4 regions of the Paenibacillus sp. GCM10027630 genome follow, and region 2 is predicted to be linked to each of the others. Evidence: riboswitches for the same ligand, from Rfam matches in the RefSeq annotation. Region 2 holds a riboswitch; each other region holds the start of a gene.
What was found. Region 2 has a riboswitch for cyclic di-GMP ahead of ACFQ0C_RS14395 (chemotaxis protein CheX). Riboswitches for the same ligand answer to the same signal wherever they lie in the genome.
Positions count from the first base shown of each region.

Region 1: another riboswitch for cyclic di-GMP. It lies ahead of ACFQ0C_RS06745 (OsmC family protein); the one in region 2 lies ahead of ACFQ0C_RS14395 (chemotaxis protein CheX).
Region 3: another riboswitch for cyclic di-GMP. It lies ahead of ACFQ0C_RS28030 (PilZ domain-containing protein); the one in region 2 lies ahead of ACFQ0C_RS14395 (chemotaxis protein CheX).
Region 4: another riboswitch for cyclic di-GMP. It lies ahead of ACFQ0C_RS03570 (diguanylate cyclase); the one in region 2 lies ahead of ACFQ0C_RS14395 (chemotaxis protein CheX).

Region 1 covers NZ_JBHTGY010000011.1:123,342-127,563, reverse strand. The annotation lists gene ACFQ0C_RS06755 (S-layer homology domain-containing protein) at 1-643, shown strand, start outside; gene ACFQ0C_RS06750 (hypothetical protein) at 813-1,100, shown strand; cyclic di-GMP riboswitch class I at 1,289-1,375, shown strand; gene ACFQ0C_RS06745 (OsmC family protein) at 1,804-2,247, shown strand; gene ACFQ0C_RS06740 (prohibitin family protein) at 2,478-3,260, shown strand; gene ACFQ0C_RS06735 (hypothetical protein) at 3,437-3,679, opposite strand; gene ACFQ0C_RS06730 (MFS transporter) at 3,880-4,222, shown strand, end outside.
Region 2 covers NZ_JBHTGY010000031.1:149,931-154,152, reverse strand. The annotation lists gene ACFQ0C_RS14405 (aspartate aminotransferase family protein) at 1-1,040, opposite strand, end outside; gene ACFQ0C_RS14400 (hypothetical protein) at 1,236-1,511, opposite strand; cyclic di-GMP riboswitch class I at 1,726-1,812, shown strand; gene ACFQ0C_RS14395 (chemotaxis protein CheX) at 1,902-2,357, shown strand; gene ACFQ0C_RS14390 (MFS transporter) at 2,398-3,660, opposite strand; gene ACFQ0C_RS14385 (LysR family transcriptional regulator) at 3,997-4,222, shown strand, end outside.
Region 3 covers NZ_JBHTGY010000057.1:54,902-59,123, forward strand. The annotation lists gene ACFQ0C_RS28005 (hypothetical protein) at 1-127, shown strand, start outside; gene ACFQ0C_RS28010 (LiaF transmembrane domain-containing protein) at 124-786, shown strand; gene ACFQ0C_RS28015 (hypothetical protein) at 844-1,209, shown strand; gene tadA (tRNA adenosine(34) deaminase TadA) at 1,223-1,660, opposite strand; gene ACFQ0C_RS28025 (thiol-disulfide oxidoreductase DCC family protein) at 1,892-2,332, opposite strand; cyclic di-GMP riboswitch class I at 2,516-2,606, shown strand; gene ACFQ0C_RS28030 (PilZ domain-containing protein) at 2,774-3,487, shown strand; gene ACFQ0C_RS28035 (sensor histidine kinase) at 3,701-4,222, shown strand, end outside.
Region 4 covers NZ_JBHTGY010000006.1:28,698-32,919, reverse strand. The annotation lists gene aroA (3-phosphoshikimate 1-carboxyvinyltransferase) at 1-1,260, opposite strand, end outside; gene ACFQ0C_RS03575 (LysR family transcriptional regulator) at 1,443-2,363, shown strand; cyclic di-GMP riboswitch class I at 2,448-2,532, shown strand; gene ACFQ0C_RS03570 (diguanylate cyclase) at 2,627-4,222, shown strand, end outside.

The sequences.
Region 1 (4,222 bases), on a different contig from region 2:
GAGCGATCAGCGCATGAATCTCTTTAGTCGGAAGCTTGAGAACACAGGTCAGCATCAAGCATATGTGTTAGGTTACCCGGATGAGACATTCAAGCCGGATCAATCGATTAGCCGTGCGGAAATGGCGGCACTCCTTTCCCGAGTGTATGAAGGCGCGCAAGGCGAATCGTCGTCCTATCCGGATGTCTCGGCCGAACACTGGGGATACAAAGAAATTAGCAACGCTCAGCGTACAGGTTTGATGAAAGGAATGCCGGATGGCACATTCCAGCCAGAGCGGCCGATCAAAAGAGCAGAGATGGCTTCGATCGTTTCCGTCTGGAAAGATTTGCGCGAAACCGCGGCGACGCGGGCATCCGACACCCAAGGACATTGGGGTGAACAAACGATTGCCCGGGTGATGGCGGCAGGGTTGATGGAAGGCTACCCGGACGGCTCATTCAAGCTAGAAGGCTTGCTGACGAGAGCGGAAGCAGTCACGATCATCAACCGTTTATTGCAGCGCGGGCCGCTCTACGGTGTAACGGTTCCTTCATGGTCCGACGTTACGGCAATCCACTGGGCTTTTGGCAACATTGAAGAAGCATCTGGGGATCATCGCTTTGAACGGCGCGCCGAAGGCGGAGAGATGAAGTCCAAATAAGAAGAATAAGTATTTCTATTAAGCTCCGAACTCATCATCATTGAAAAAAGAGGTGGTAAGCTGGCGTTGGGATATAACCTGAGTCAGCTTATTTGCTGTATCGGCAAGTGCTTTTTCTCGTGGACATAGAACAATAACAAATAACCCACAGGTGGACACGGATCTGACGATGACGTTTGACAAAACTATTGTCGCGCCATCGAATACAACATACATATCGATTTGGAATGCTTCAACTAATAGTGCGGTGGCTTATATTCAGGCGAACGAAAGCAAGCAGTTGATGGTATCAGGTAACAAGGCGACGTTTTGCGTGCGATACAAACAACATTTCTCCCCCCTCAAAATATCTCAGAAGCAGCAAGCCGTGAATGATAACAAGGAGAAAAGAAGCGTCTTCTCGATTCGGGACGATTTGCTGAAGCATGGAGATATGCTGCTCTACCGCTTCATGTAATATGTTTCTATGTTCCGCTGGGAGATCGGTGCTTCGGTAATAATCGACGTTGAATAATAATTTTCGAGTATAGTTGTTTTCCTGTTCACACGAAATCTATTAGATTTTTTCGAAATATTCAATAGTTGGTAATTTATGCCTATTAAAAGTTGTGCTAAAAGTTATATAATTACAGTACAAACACATAATTTACGAAAAGGCAAAGTCATTGAAAAATGGCGACGCAAAACTATCAGGGGCTAATGTCACAAAGACGATGCCAGCCAGTTACCGAAAGAAGAAACTCCATTTTGATTGCGTGAAAATCCAAGGGAGGAATGTGTTATGCTATTAACTAAACACCAGAAACGTCGACGGGTTCGTTTATTTTTACTTATGGCGGAGATTAATGCCTTGAAAAAATGCATGATAGACGAGTATGAGAAAAGCGGAAGTTTACGAGATCCGATTTTGATACAATTGAGTGAAATTCTCGATCGAAAGTTAAACGACTTACGGCAAGCACAGAAGTAGACTTATTCATTAAAGCTAGGGAGACTATAAAAAGTCTCTCTTTTTTAATTGAAAGTATGAACATATAACACCGCATGGTGATTTTTTTAAGAGATAATGAAAGTATAAATTCACACAAATAAAAGTAACTTCATAGGAATTATATGGTATAATTTCTCATGATATGTACATAAACCAAGGAGGTATTAATATGGCTAATACAACGTTTAAAGCGACAGCTCATTTACAAGACGGTGTAGTTGTGAAAGTACGTTCCAGAAATTTCGAATTTACGATTGATGAACCAAAAAGCTTGGGTGGAACGGATACGGGCATGAATCCTGTGGAAGCCGTGCTTGGTGCGTTGGGAGCATGCCAATCAATCGTAGCAAGAGTATATGCCAAAAAGTATAATATTCGTCTCGATGATTTTTGGGTAGAGGTAGAGGGCGATCTTGACTTGGATGGCTTCTTTAAAAAATCGGATGTCCGTCCTGGTTATTCGGATATTCGTTACACCTTTCATATCAAAACGGATGCCCCCAGAGATACAGTTGAAGAGTTTGTGCAGTTTTTGGAACAGACCTGCCCGGTGGGAGATACAATTGCGAACCAAGTCAATCTCAAATTAAGCGGAATTATTATTGATAATTAATTTCAAATGAATGCATGTAATCTAGGGTGACTAGTTCTATTATCTTTTCTGCATGGACTAGAACGGCTAGTTCTAACAATAGCACTACTGTTTGATTTTCCGGTATCCGCCCATATAACGAAACGTGATCGTTATTGTTACGTATAGAAGAACGTAGCATGATTAAAGCGTTGGGGAGGGTGGTTAGGTTGAGTAGCGAAACGGTTGTCCAGAATCCGAATCCAAAGAACATTTCCAGATCCATTATAGGTCTTATTGTAGTAGTTGCTATTGTTCTTTTGGGGTTTCAATCCTATACTATTGTTGAAGCGGGTCATCGTGGTATTGTATTGCAATTGGGAGCGGTACAGCCTCAGGTATTAGAAGAAGGACTGCATTTTAGAATACCTTTTATTCAAAAAGTAATTCCGGTAGAAATTCGAGTGCAAAAAGCTGAATCGAGTCAGGTGTCCGCCAGCCGCGACTTGCAAACCGTAACTACAACATTGGCTGTGAACTACCATTTGGACGGTGTTGCTGTAAATAATCTTTACCGGACGGTAGGTATGGAGTATAAAGCACGTGTTGTTGACCCGGCAATCAGCGAGGCTTTAAAGGGAATTACAGCCCAGTACACGGCAGAGGATCTCATTGCCAAGCGTTCAGAGGTTAGCGCAAAGGTAAAAGATGCATTGGCATCCAAGCTGGGACTGTACAATATGGTGCTCGACGAGATTAATATTACAGAATTTAAGTTCTCGGAGGAATTCGATCGCGCTATTGAGCAGAAGCAAATTGCCGAACAACAAGCGCTTAAATCGAAGCTTGATCTGGAACGGATCAAGATTGAGAAGGAGCAGGAAATTACTCGTGCTCAGGCTCAAGCAGAAGCTTTGAGACTTCAGAAGCAAGAGGTTACCGCGGAGCTGATCAAGCTAAGAGAAATTGAAGCTCAGTTAAAGGCCATTGAAAAATGGAATGGAGCGTTACCTAATGTAACAGGTGGAGCCACCCCATTTATTAATGTGAAATAACGATTTAAACTGAATGCGGATAACTTTTTTATTAAAAAGCTTCCATTCGAAGCTCTTCCGTGAACCTCCGGTTCCAACTTATACTTCCTTATTTCTTAAAAAACCCCGAGCGACTTCAAAGCAGTCGCTCGGGGTTTTGCTATGCTCTTTTTACAATGTTGCTTGATATACTATAGTTACCATCTACGTCTGCCTTCCAGCAGTACAATCACAAGCAAATCGAAGAGTACAAGAGGAAGGATGAAAGGGAAGAAGGAAGTGTGCGCTTGTTTACCGTCCCTGAATGATGTAACTTTCAGGTACACTTTTTTCTTATCTACTTTGACAATTCGACCTCGGTAAGTACCGCGTTTCGTTGTAATTGATACATATTTATTTAGGTGCATCTTGCATTTCTTATAGTTTGATAGGACTGACATTAGTATCCCCCCATTCTATTAAGTGTTACAATCTAGTTTATGATTTACAAATGAGAATAGTGTGGGTTCGGATTAGGCTGATCAGGGGTTCAGCACAAATTTTGTTTGTCATCTATGACATCCAATGAAATAATAGGGATGTGCTCAACTAGGCCGAATATACATAAAATTCAGAGCAAAAGGGGGGGGGAAGATTGAGGATGAACAATAAGAACGTTGTGGTCCTTGCGCTTTTTTACGCATTTATTTATATGAGTACAGGCTCATTTTCCTCGTATATCGGAGTCTACTTCGCAGAAGCGGGTGTGGGGCATACCCAGATAGGGATTCTTACCTCAATCGGCGCAGTTGTAGGGATATTTTCACAGCCTTTATGGGGGATGGCGGCAGACCGCTCGAAGTCGAAAAACCGGATATTGATCATTTGTACGCTGCTCTCCTGTATAACGGTGTGGCTGGTGCCGGCTGCGGGGAATATGTTTGTACCGTTATTGCTTGCGATGGCGCTGTTCAGCTTGTTCCAGGTTGCGATTAACCCGATGA
Region 2 (4,222 bases):
GGGAGGTCAAAGGCTAGCAGCAGCCCCTTGCCGCGCAGCTGCTTTAGCTGATATTTATGAGCAATATCGCGCAGGCTGTTATACATATAATTCCCTTGCTCTTCTGCATGAACGGAAAGCTTCTTATCTATGATCTCCTTCACTACCGCAAGCCCCACTGCCATGGCCAATGGTTGCCCGGAATATGTGCCTCCCTGGTCCCCAGGTTCAAATATATTATAAGGCTCTTTAACCAATAAGGCTGACAGAGGGAATCCTCCGCCAATTCCTTTTCCTAAAGTCATGACATCCGCTTCGATTCCATAATGTTCATAGGCAAACAACTTCCCTGTTCTTCCGAGCCCCGTTTGTATTTCATCGAAAATAAGCATGAGACCAAACTCATCACACAATTCACGCACTTTGTATAAATACTCAGCATCAACTTCATGAACCCCGCCTTCACCTTGAACAAGCTCTAGCATAATAGCGCAAGTATTGGAATTGATAGCTGCCTGGCATGCATCTATATCATTCAATGGCACATGCTTAAAGCCTGGCACCTTGGGAGCAAATAAAGGTTCCCACTGCTGCTTTCCAGTCGCAGACATCATTGCTAACGTACGTCCGTGGAAGCTGTTAATTATCGTAATAATTTCAAAAGCTCCACCAAGGTTTAACTGACCGTGTTTTCTGGCTAGTTTAATCGCACCTTCATTGGCTTCCGCCCCACTGCTTGCAAAAAATACTCTGTCAAAGCACGAATTATTCGTTAAGAGGCTAGCAAATTCAAGCATCGGCTTGTTGTAAAATGAAGGGCTCGAATTAATTAACATGCCCGATTGCCGATTCAAAGCCTCTCGAACAATCTCGGGTGAATGCCCCAAACAAGTTACAGCCCAACCTCCGATAAAATCCAGATACCGATTGCCGTCCGTATCCCACAAGTACATGCCTTCGCCGCGTTCCATTACAAGCTCCGGGCGTGCTGCAGTAAATAAAATCGATTTCTTTGCTTCATCCATCAGCTGAGAAGTTTCTAAGGCTATTTGTAAACTCATTCCATCACCCCTAATCAATAATGCATAATTATACATTTAAATGTATATAAATACAACGCTATTTATTTTATCCACTGACTTTTCAAAATATTCACAATAAAAAACAGCAGCTGCCGCATAATGCGGTGCTGCTGTCATCATAAGCTATATGATATAGATTTCAGTTCGAGATGTAGAGAAGGGATCGAAGCAGTATTATTCAGTCGCTTCCGCTTCTGAACCGGACTCATCGGATTCGGATTCATCAGCCTCAGCGGACTCTTCTTCGGATTCCTCGGCAGACTCTTCCTCCGAACTGTCAGCTTCTTCCTCTGCCTCTTCGGCCGATTCAGATTCTGATTCCTCACTCTCTTCCTCTGCTGCTTCTTCCTCTGCTTCGATTTCTTCTTCTTCTGCCTCTACTTCTTCAGCCTCTTCGATAGTTTCCTCATCCGACAACAATACTTCTTGTTCTACTGCTTCGATTTCCATATTTTATCCCTCCATTAGTAGCCCGGGCTCTAACCCAAGCCTACTATTATACTATTAGGAGAGTACCCATTTTAGTCCTATAATCTTTTTTATTTTATTATTTATTGACTATCATTTTGTGGTGTTTTAAACATTTATTTTCGTTTCTAATCTTGAAGCAGTGTGATATGATAGTTTTAGTACTTTGTAACCAGTTCTTATAACCTACAAGCTACAACGATAATAGCAAACCTGTCGAAAGTCAGGGACGCAAAGCCTCAGGTCTAAGGGAAATCATTCCTATGACAGCTGGGTTGCCGAAATGCAGCTTTACTTTTTTTTCAGAAAAAGGACTGCTCCAATTCGGGGCAGTCCTTTTTATTCATTCTAATCAGGCAGGGGGAGTTCATTATGCAAGCAAGCTATATCAACCCGTTTTTATCAGCTTCCATCCTTGTAATCGAAACCTTTGTACAGACCAAACCGTCAATCGGCCAGCTTACCGTAAAGAAATTAGAGCTCATGGAGAAACACATTTGGCTAAAAGTCGGAATCGTTGGACATTTCAAAGGTGATGTCGTGTTTGGCTTTCCTGAGCAAGTGGCCTTGAAAATCGTATCTGCCATGATGGGCGGTTATGCAGTAACCGAATTGGACGAAATGTGTCAAAGCGCTATTTCCGAATTAGGGAACATGATCAGCGGTAATGCCAGCACAATGCTGTACAACGACGGAATTCATGTGGATATTACACCTCCAAATATTTTGGGAGATCATCATATTTCCACAGAATGCAAGGTAATGGCAGTCCCATTATCAATAACTGATGTAGGAGATTTTCACATCCATATGTTAATGCCCGGTTAATATCTGAATCTGTTTCAACTATGACCGCTGCTGCATAAACTCAAAGGTTGGATGACTGCTCCGCGGCAGTAGAAGCGGAGGCTTCGCTTTTCACCGGTGCCTGCCTGTTGGAGCTGTAGACAGCAAATCCCAGCATCGTTGCAAGAAGCATGCCGCCTCCCGTATAAAAAGCTGCGGTCAAGCCGAAAGACTGTCCGAGTAGGCCAAACATGGCAGGAGCGGTCATTTGCGATAAACGATTCGTTAAGAGGCGAAGCCCCATAACCTTCCCGCGTTCCGACTCCTTCGTTTCCTCCACCATGATCATAATGGTCACCGGCAAATTCATGCCGATTGAGCTGCCGAGCAGGAAAGTAATTATGCCAATTCCGATAATATGCAAGGAAGCAACGGGAATAAAGATCAGGCATATTGAAGCTACACAGCCAGCGGTGAGCAGAATCGTTTCCAATGTCACCCGTTTCATGAATTGGCCCAATAAAAACCGTGATACCAGACCAGACAATCCCATTAGTGAGATAACTGATGAAATAATAAAGGCCGAATAGCCATGCTCATTTAAATAAAGCGGGATAAAGCTGCCATACAACGCTTGAATGAACATAATCAGAAATGTACCCACAAGCCCAAACTGAACACCCCTGTGCCGGGTTAAGTGAATCCCGCTGATATAGCTGTTCAGCATTTCCTTAGGTTTAAAAAGCTCTTTAGTTTTCGTCAGCTTGCCAGGTCCATCTTGACTCTTGATCAACGAAACAAGGATAAAACAAACCGAGCAAACGATAAACGAAGCGATAAAAGCAGAGCGGTAGCTCCATATGGAAGAACCATAATAGGAAACAACTAGTCCGCCTAATAGCGGCCCAGCCATGTTGCCTACGGAAGACCACATGGAGAAACGGTTGATGTTCTTGTTGCGTTTCGCCTTATCCTGCTCCCCATCCGTAGCAAGAACCTGAAGCGAAGACGCCATGATAATCATACTCGCTCCAAGAAGCACCTGTGAAACAGCCAGTACCAACAGTGTACTACTCCATGACATAATGGCTAATGAAGCCATAAGCAATAAGCATCCTATCTTGGTCATCCGAAAAGGTCCCAAGGTATCGATCATTTGCCCGATAGGCATTGCAATAAACATTGGCAATAAAGACCTGAGTGTTACAATTAATCCAATCAATGCAGTAGAAGCCCCAAGTGCATCTGCATAAAGCGTAAAAAACGGCTGGGCTACCGTCATCACCCCGAAAAACACTCCTCCACCATAAATCCCAATCGCTCGCACCGCTTTTTCCGAATTCACAGCAAGTCACCTTCTTGTCTTCTAATTGTCTCTTGTATTGGTGAGCTTTAGGGGATATCCTAACTTAAGGAGCGGCATTAGTTACCCTATCCTTTTCACTTCTAGAGGTTGTTCAAAAAGCCTCCTTTTTGAACTTGGCTTCTAGTATTTATGAAATTAATAAACTAGCCCAAGACAATGTCTTGAACAATTTGCCGCGCCCGTTATTTATCTTTATTTTATGGCGAATTCGATATCAAGTACATATCCAAAACTGAATGACCTTATTCATTTTTTGAATACCATGCCCACAAAGACGGCTGCAAGCAACATTAATTGGGAAAGTGGCGGTGTTTCATGACCTTCGATCAAATCTTAACCTTCGTGACGGTTTACCGATTAGGGAGTATTTCCAAAGCCGCGGAAAAGCTGTACTTGCCCCAGCCTACGGTTTCACACCGGATCAAGCAGCTGGAAAGAGAGCTGGGCAAGCCCTTGCTCATCCGGGCCCACGGAATAATCAGGCTATCTGAAGAAGGCAGCGCCTTCCTCCCCTATGCACTAAACGCGCTTGCCGCGCTGG
Region 3 (4,222 bases), on a different contig from region 2:
ATTTCCGAAAGAACGTATTTCGATGCTGTTCCATCAATATTTCCAAACATTCGTCGTTTCGGTCATCCTCATAGGGGGCGGTTTACGGCTGCTGCTAGGAAGTAAAAGAAAGAAGGATGAAAGATGAAGAAGTGGCGCGTGGGTACGCTTTCGATGGGAATAACTCTGGTGCTGCTGGGGGTGGTTTTGTTTATTTCCCAGTGGAAGGGGCAGCAGGCTTTTGATGCGTTTATTACGTGGTGGCCGATCGTATTTGTTTTGCTGGGTTTGGAAATCGTCCTCTATTTATCCTTTTCCAGAAAAGAAAACAGCATCATCTCCTATGATATGATGAGCATCCTATTCGTCGGCGTGCTTTGTATAGGTTGTCTTGGGTTCACAATGCTCGCTTCAGTCGGTCTGATGGGTGAAGTAAGGTCGATGATAGGGGCAATTGATGAAACGAAGGATTTGCCTACAGTGAAGGAAGCGGTAGCCGAAGGGGTGAAGAAGGTTATCGTACAATCACAGGACCAAACTGTAAAGGTGGATAAATCGCAGGAGCGGTCACTTCAAGTGTTCGGTACTTACCGCAGCCGTACTATCCAGGGCGAGGCAATCCAACCTATGGAGAAGGAGCAGTTCGTAGCTGTACGCACCGTTGGGGATACGATGTATGTGCAAGTTAAACGGTTGCCGCAAAGAAGGGGCTTCGATTCCTACTACCCGTGGATGACGGTTACTGTTGTTCTTCCGCAGGATGTGCAGGCTGAGGTGCGCGGAGCTAATAATGAGATGATTGAGTAAGTAAACAATGGAATCGTACGGGGATATCATAATCCGATAACTAAGGAGGTCATGCCTATGAGAACATTCATAGTAGGTATGATAATAGTGATGGTGTTAGGGTTGACGGGATGCTCCAGCCCCATAGAGTTTAATGGAAAAAGCGAGAACTGGAGCGTCACCTGTTCGGTCGACCAATCAGCTAATGTAAAATCATTCTTGATACGATATACCGGTAAAGAAAATCAACCTGTTAAAGATACTAGCTATTCCTTTGTAGATAGCAAAAATTTTAACAATAGCGGCAAAAGCGAAGCTTCATCGGCAACTTTGAAAATAAGCGGTAAGTCTACTATGGATACGCCGTATGTAGATGAAGCCGGGTTTAAGCTGCATATAAAATGGAATAGCAAAGAAGAGACTATAGATTTAGCAAGGGATTAGTCGGAGCTGCTTCTTATGATTTTCCCCGTAGTCTGCGAAAAAACTGCGTCAGCATCGAGCTGCATTCCTCTTGAAGCACACCGCTTACTACATCCACCCTATGATTGAACCGCTCCTCTTGCAGCAAATTCATCAATGTTCCTGCACAACCCGCTTTTGGATCTGTCGTGCCGTAGATGACTTGGGGAATGCGAGACTGAACTATCGCTCCCGCGCACATAGGGCAGGGCTCCAGCGTCACAAATAGCTGGCAGTCCAGCAATCGCCAAGCTTGCAAATAGTCGCTAGCCTGTTTAATAGCAATAAGCTCGGCGTGAGCCAGTGGATCCAGAGTAGTTTCGCGAAGATTATGGCCGCGTCCAATAATTTGATTGTTCCAAACGACTACTGCGCCGATTGGCACCTCCAGCAGCGCTTCCGCTTTTCGTGCCTCGGCTATGGCTTCGTTCATATAAGGAATATAATCTTGCAAGGTACACCTCTTTTGTTCCGAAAATGGGGTGAAGAACGAACAAGTATTCGTTTTGTTAACATGCTGTGGATAACATTGTGGATAACACAGTTATTGTTCACATTTCATTATAAAGCTCTGGGGATAAATGAGCAAAGCCCCTCGGTTTATACCAACAGATATCCCCATATGTGGATATAGGCCAAGAAGTAAAGCATCACAGATTTGCTGCTATCCGATAAATTTGCGTTTTACATTCTCGGTCGGCATCATACAGCTGTCATACTTACCGAACAGCTTATAACGGCGCTTCGCAATCCATCGATATACGGCATCACGGAGGGGTCTGGGAACAGCTATAAATAAATAGAATAGAGCCCAGTAGCGGCCCAATCGTTTGAAGATGTGCAAAACTGCCGAGGAACGAGTATAGACGACCCCTTTTTCAACCAAAATAACAGAATCCGGAGCAGTATCAGCCGAACGGGTTGAATCGAGCAAGGACTGTGCATAATCAGATTGAAGGGGTGAAAACCGAAACACATCGGCTTTATCTTGGCGAATCAGAAACTGCACCCAACCGTTACAAAATCGACACACACCATCAAAAAGAACAATAGAGTAGCTGTTCGTATCGGAATGTTCGTGTTTAGAGGTTTTTTCGTCGATCATGAGACCACCTTCTATGATTTATTTAATTTTTAGTTAACAATTCCTGCGATTTACTATAAATTAATATTTAAATGTGACTTAAATCACGAATTAGATGATTGATTCTCATTGCCCCTAGAGCGTATAATAAAAATATGAAATGTTTAGGTCAATTTACCTAACATGAATGGCATTTTCTAACCAGATTGTTCAAGGCAAACTTGCTGAAAAGCAAGGACGCAAAGCTTAGGGTCTAAGGTCCAATGTCAAGGACTATGACAGCCTGGCCGCCGATTATTTTGTATGACAACGGTGTGCTAAGGCTGTTTCTCTCACTGAGGAGGCAGTCTTTTTTTATGCAAGAAAAGCAATTTAGACACGAATGGATCTTCATCGAAAGGGCTTCGATAAGAAGCTTTTCTAATTGTAACATAGATAAAATAATCGGCGGGAGTGAATAAGATGACTAGATCTGCAGCTGCGAGCCTAAATTATGACTACAAAGATGAGAAGTATAAAAGTCCTGCAGGAATATTGATTCACAGCCGAACCGTTGTTGAAAAAGATGGGTTTGTATCAACCGGACTTCTTACTTATGCTGAAGGTGATATTATCGAAGTGGAAATACCCGAATATAAGGTTTTTAACCTTGGGGATTCTGTGAAAATAACCGTGTACTCACCAGGAGGCATTTATACCTTCTTGTCTACAATAGTGGCAAAGCATAATGGAGCTCTGATCATCATTAACCCTCCTCAAAATCAACGTCGGTTCGTGGAGAAGCGGGAGAGCCCGAGAGTTCAGGTTAACCAAAAAGGCTCATTGCACGCAGTTACCTGGCTCCATACCGATGAAAAACAAAATCTGACGGACACCATAGGTCTAACCGTTCAAAATATAAGCGTTAGCGGGATTGGATTCGCCTTGAATGATGATGACTTCGACCTCAGCAGAGCTTTCGCGATTGAGGTTGAATTGGATTTGGGCTTTAAGCTGCCCGTTGTGGCTGAAATCATACGGCGAGAAACTTTATTTGAAGGTTACTATTATGGCGCGAGGTATGTGGATATGGAATCAGAAAAAGCTACCTCCATCCGTGCATTTGTGCTGAAAATGCAAGTGGAGTCGTATTTTAAAGAGAAGGAATTAAGAGAGCTTAAGCGAGCGTTCAAATAGAGAATATATATAATGACATCCGCCTAAGGGCGGTTTTTTTGTTTTTTAAGATAAGTTTGAACCGGCGGGCGGCTTTACCTTTCATAACCTCTTGCTGCACATTAAAATAATCCTTTTTTGCTATCAAATATTACCTTATTTCTAAGAATCCAAATTTGTTATAATGGTCAAACACTTCTAAATAAAATCGGATGGATAGGAAAGGTGAACCGGATGTACAAGCGCAGCTTGTTTGTCAAATTGCTGGTGTGGACGCTGCTGGCTACGGCGATTCCTTTTATATGCTCCAACCTGATTTCATACCGGTCTACTTCCGCTTCGCTGCAGGAGAACATGATCGAGCTGAACCAGAAAACGATGAACATTGGCATGGAAAATATGAAAAAATATTTGCAGGAGCTCAATCAGCTGTCGGTGTCCTGGTATTATGACCCTAACATGCTCAGCTATCTTTGGCTGGAGAAACCAAGCTTTGATCAGGATACGTATATCGACCGTCAGCTTTCTTATTTGTTTTCAAGTCGGTCGGAGATTAAGCTGGTCAATTTCTACAGCGGGATGAGCGGACAGAAATACACCAAATTCAACTATTCCGTATTCAGTGCGGTCCCGAGACAGGTGCTCCCCACTGAACGCAAGGAAGATTGGACGAGTGTGCCCGAATATGAAATGAAGCAGGTGAACGGCGAGCGGTTTTTGACAATTAACAAAAAGATGATCGATTATCCGAAGCCT
Region 4 (4,222 bases), on a different contig from region 2:
GCCCCCTACCCGAGAGCCGATCAATGCGAGTGACATCGCCATCCGGTGATCATCGTAAGTATCCAGCGCCTCGCCAGCAACAGGCATCCCCGGATGAACGGTCAGACCGTCGCGGCGTTCCTCCGCTTGAATGCCAAGACGCGTCAAGGAGTCGCACATAGCGCTGATCCGGTCACACTCATGAGTACGGATATGCTCCACATCCGTTATCGTAATCGGCGCGTCGGCGAATGGGGCAAGTGCCGCAAGCGTTAGCGTCTGGTCCGACATTTCCCTCATGCTGATGGTGAAGCCGCCTTGCAGCATTTCTGGCCCCCAAAGCTCAATCCCTTCAGCATCGCTGTTCACCTTGCATCCCATCCGCTCAAACACCTTGAGCATGCCGATATCAGGCTGGAGCGTGGCTGCGGTCAGATTTGTAATCCGTATATGGCCGCCGGTCAGAGCCGCATAGGCCAGAAAATAGCAGCTGGTGGAAGCATCCGCCTCCAGTTGAATATTCTGGCCCTGATACCTCTCGGGCTCGATTATAAAATGATCATAAGCCTCGTTATGCTCCACTACAACACCGTAACGCTTCATGAGCTCTATAGTCATTCCTACATAAGCATGCTGCACCATTTTATCGGCTACCCTTATTTCGGTCCTTTGCTTGGCATAAGGGCTCGCAATAAGCAGACCGCTTAGAAACTGGCTCGAAACCGCCCCCGACACCGTCACTTTTCCTCCGGCAAGCCCCCTCGCCTCAATGCGAATCGGCAATTGCCCAATGTCTGCTGTATACCGAATATCCGCACCCATTGTATTTAATGCCTTGATCAGAGGCCGGACAGGCCGCTCACTCAAGCGCCTATTTCCTTCTAGCAGCCAACTTCCCCTGCTGCCTACTGCCAGCGCACCTGGCAGAAACCGCGCGATAGTGCCCGCCGCTCCGATATACAAGCTGCCTGCCGGATTAGGCCATTCCCCACCGGTTCCTTCTATCGATACCGTATTCCCCTCTACTTGCAAGCTAACGCCAAGCTGTTGCAGAGCATCCAGACACCAATAGGAATCATCGCTGCGCAAAATATCCCCGAGAATCGAGGAGCCCTCTGCCAAAGCAGAAATAAGAATGGCACGGTTCGTGTAGCTCTTGCTTCCAGGTACTGCAATGGCTCCGTCAGGCGGCTTCGTTGGCGGGTGAATTTCTACCTCCTCCCTATCGTAAAGCGCCGCCCATGGCGAGCGGGAATTTCGTTCCGGTTCTACCCTTCCCATTTGTTGAACACCTCTTTCCAAAAGCCTCTGTCAAGCTGCCTACTGCTTGTTCAGAGAGCTTCCCAATAGTTGAGCCCGCTGTCCTGACTTGCATGCTTCGAGCTGTTAGCTTTATTATAGGGAATAGTTAGACATATAAATAATTGAACTATTTTATATAATCCATAGAGAGGATCTATGTCATGAGTGCAATGGATCAGTACAAAGTGTTTTATTACACAGTGAAATGCGGGAGTATTACTAGAGCCGCGCAGGAGCTCTATATAACGCAGCCGAGCGCCAGCTATGCTATCAAGCAATTGGAGGAGCAGCTGGGAGTTCGTCTGCTTGTGCGCAAGCCCAAAGGAGTGGAAATGACGGAGGAAGGCAAGGTGCTGTACCATTTTGTAGAGCAGGCCTATGGATTGATTCTAGCCGGAGAGCGTAAGATCAGCGAGATGAAGTCTGTATTAAGCGGGACGATCCGTCTTGGAGCCAGCGACTCGCTGTGCAAATATTATCTCCTCCCTTTTCTCGCCGAGTTTCACAAGAAGGCACCGGAAGTACGCATCTGTCTGTCTCATGGAAAAACCGAGGATATTCTAAAACGGTTAGGCGACGGAGCTATCGATTGCGGCATCGTCCACCTGCCCGTAGATGACCGGATTCAGGTGCAAGCAACCAAAACGATACAGGACTGCTTTGTTGCAGGTCCGGAGTATGCTCGTTTAGCTGATTCTCCCTTAAATCTCAAAGAATTGGTCAGAAACCCTTTCGTCATGCTCTCGGCTCACAGCCGTTCACGCACCTTTTTCCACGCCTTCCTCCACACCTACGGCATTGATGTAATGCCCGACATTGAGCTCGGATCGGTGGATCTGCTTATTGAATTCGTCCGTAAAGGGATGGGCATCTCCATGCTTCCAAGGGATTTTGTGAAAGACGATTTAGAGGCAGGCACGCTCTTTGAGATTAAGGTGACCGAACCGATTCCATCCCGTTCTATAGGAGTTGTCACCTTGCCTGACGGCACCTTGCCCCTCGCTTCCTTGTTTTTTGTTAAGGAGCTAACCACACATTTGAAGCCTGCTGAAGGCCCGGAGTCATTTGAACTACAGATTTAAGCCTAAAGTCCTAAATTTATCTTAATGTAAAAAGGATATTCAGCTCCCCTGTCAAATACTATCCATTACAAAATATACATCTTCCGATGTCAAAGGCAAACCTGCTCGAAAGGGAGGGACGCAAAGCCACGGGCCTAAGGTTATATACTACGGCAGCCGAGTTCCCAACGAAGGTTCTTAAAATCTACCTTTGGTAGATTTTTTTGTTTTCGTAAATGTGTAAAAGTGGGACATATGCAGTTTGAATGGGAGAAACTATGATGATGACTTACACCAAACTTCAGACAAAAATAACGATTATGCTTGTGATTATTTTGACTGTCTCCATTGGTTTAAACAATGTCATTGGCACCTATCTGTTTCAAAAAAAATACTTCGAAGTGCTTGAGGAGCAAATTCTAGTCATAGGGCAAAGTCTGAAAAGTCAATTGGACCGCATTCATTCGCTCGGAATCACAGACAGGGATCTGGTTGGATTCGATGAGCAGTCCAAAGAAATACTTTGGAAATACAAAGAGATATCCATAATCTATGTAGTGAACACCGATGGCCGGGTGCTTTTCAAGAGTAAAAATCAAGAAACCAGCAGCGCTGTCTTGGATGTCCCTGAGCTGTTGGACGCAGTTAAATCGAGCAGGGAAAGCATCGTTTCCTATAATTATCAAGGCAATCCTTATTTAGGCGCAGTCATCCCGTTTCTTGACAATAATGAAACCTCCTACGAGGGCTCCGTTGTGGTTGTCGTGGAAAGCAACAAAATCAATCACAAGCTGTCTTCCCTTTATAAATACCCAACGCTTCTCTCCTTGCTGTTTTTTGTCCTGTCCTTCTTCCTTATCATGCTAGCCTTGTCTAGTTGGGTCACAAACCCTCTCAAAAGTATGGTTCAGCATATGAATGAAGCCGCCGCCGGGAATTTACGCAGCTATGCCAATACAACTGCACGGGATGAGATAGGCCAGTTAGGCCGTGTCTTTAATCGGATGTTGAAGCAAATCTCCGGGCTGCTGATGCAAACGGCACAAACCGTTGAGCTGGAAGGACGTTACAACGCGGAGTTTAAACAAAGGCAAGACGGGGAGAAGCTGCGGCATGCGCTTTCTTCAGTCAGCTCGACATTGGATGAGGGGGAGGTTAACGAGCGAATTCTCGCTTCCTTAAGGGAGCTGGTTCCTTACACCAGTGCTGCATTATGGATTCAGCATTACGATACGCTGACAGCCATGATAACCCGGTATGATGAATCTTCCAGCGGTTACAAAGACATTGAATACGCGGAAAAGCAAGCTAACGAAATGTTCATCCTACTTCAGCAGGAAGAGCAGCCGATTGTAAAGGAAATGAACCGGGTCAGCTTCCTTCACTTGCCTATCTTGATTGAAAGCAAGGTTCGGGGAATGATCATTGCACAGAACCACAGCCCCTATATTCAAAGCGAGGTGGGGCTAGCCTTCACCTACACCAGCCAAGTAGGCAGCTATATTCAGAACGCTCAGCTATATCGTCAAATGCAGCGGCTGGCTGCAACGGACGTATTGACCGGGATTCATAATCGGCGGCATTTCTTCGAGCAAGCCGTCCGCATTTTTCAGCAGTCTGTCGATACGTTCAGTCATCTTGGCGTTATCATGTTCGATGTTGACCACTTCAAGGGGGTCAATGACCAGTACGGGCATCCTGTCGGCGACCTGGTGCTGGCGTCTGTTGCCGGACGCGTCAGCACCTACCTGCTGCATGACGAATCACAAACCTTCTGCCGTTACGGCGGTGAAGAGTTCGTCCTCTTGATCAACAACACCTCTAACGAATCGGTTCAAGCTTTAGCAGAACAAATTCGCAGAGGGATAAGCGACTTGAGC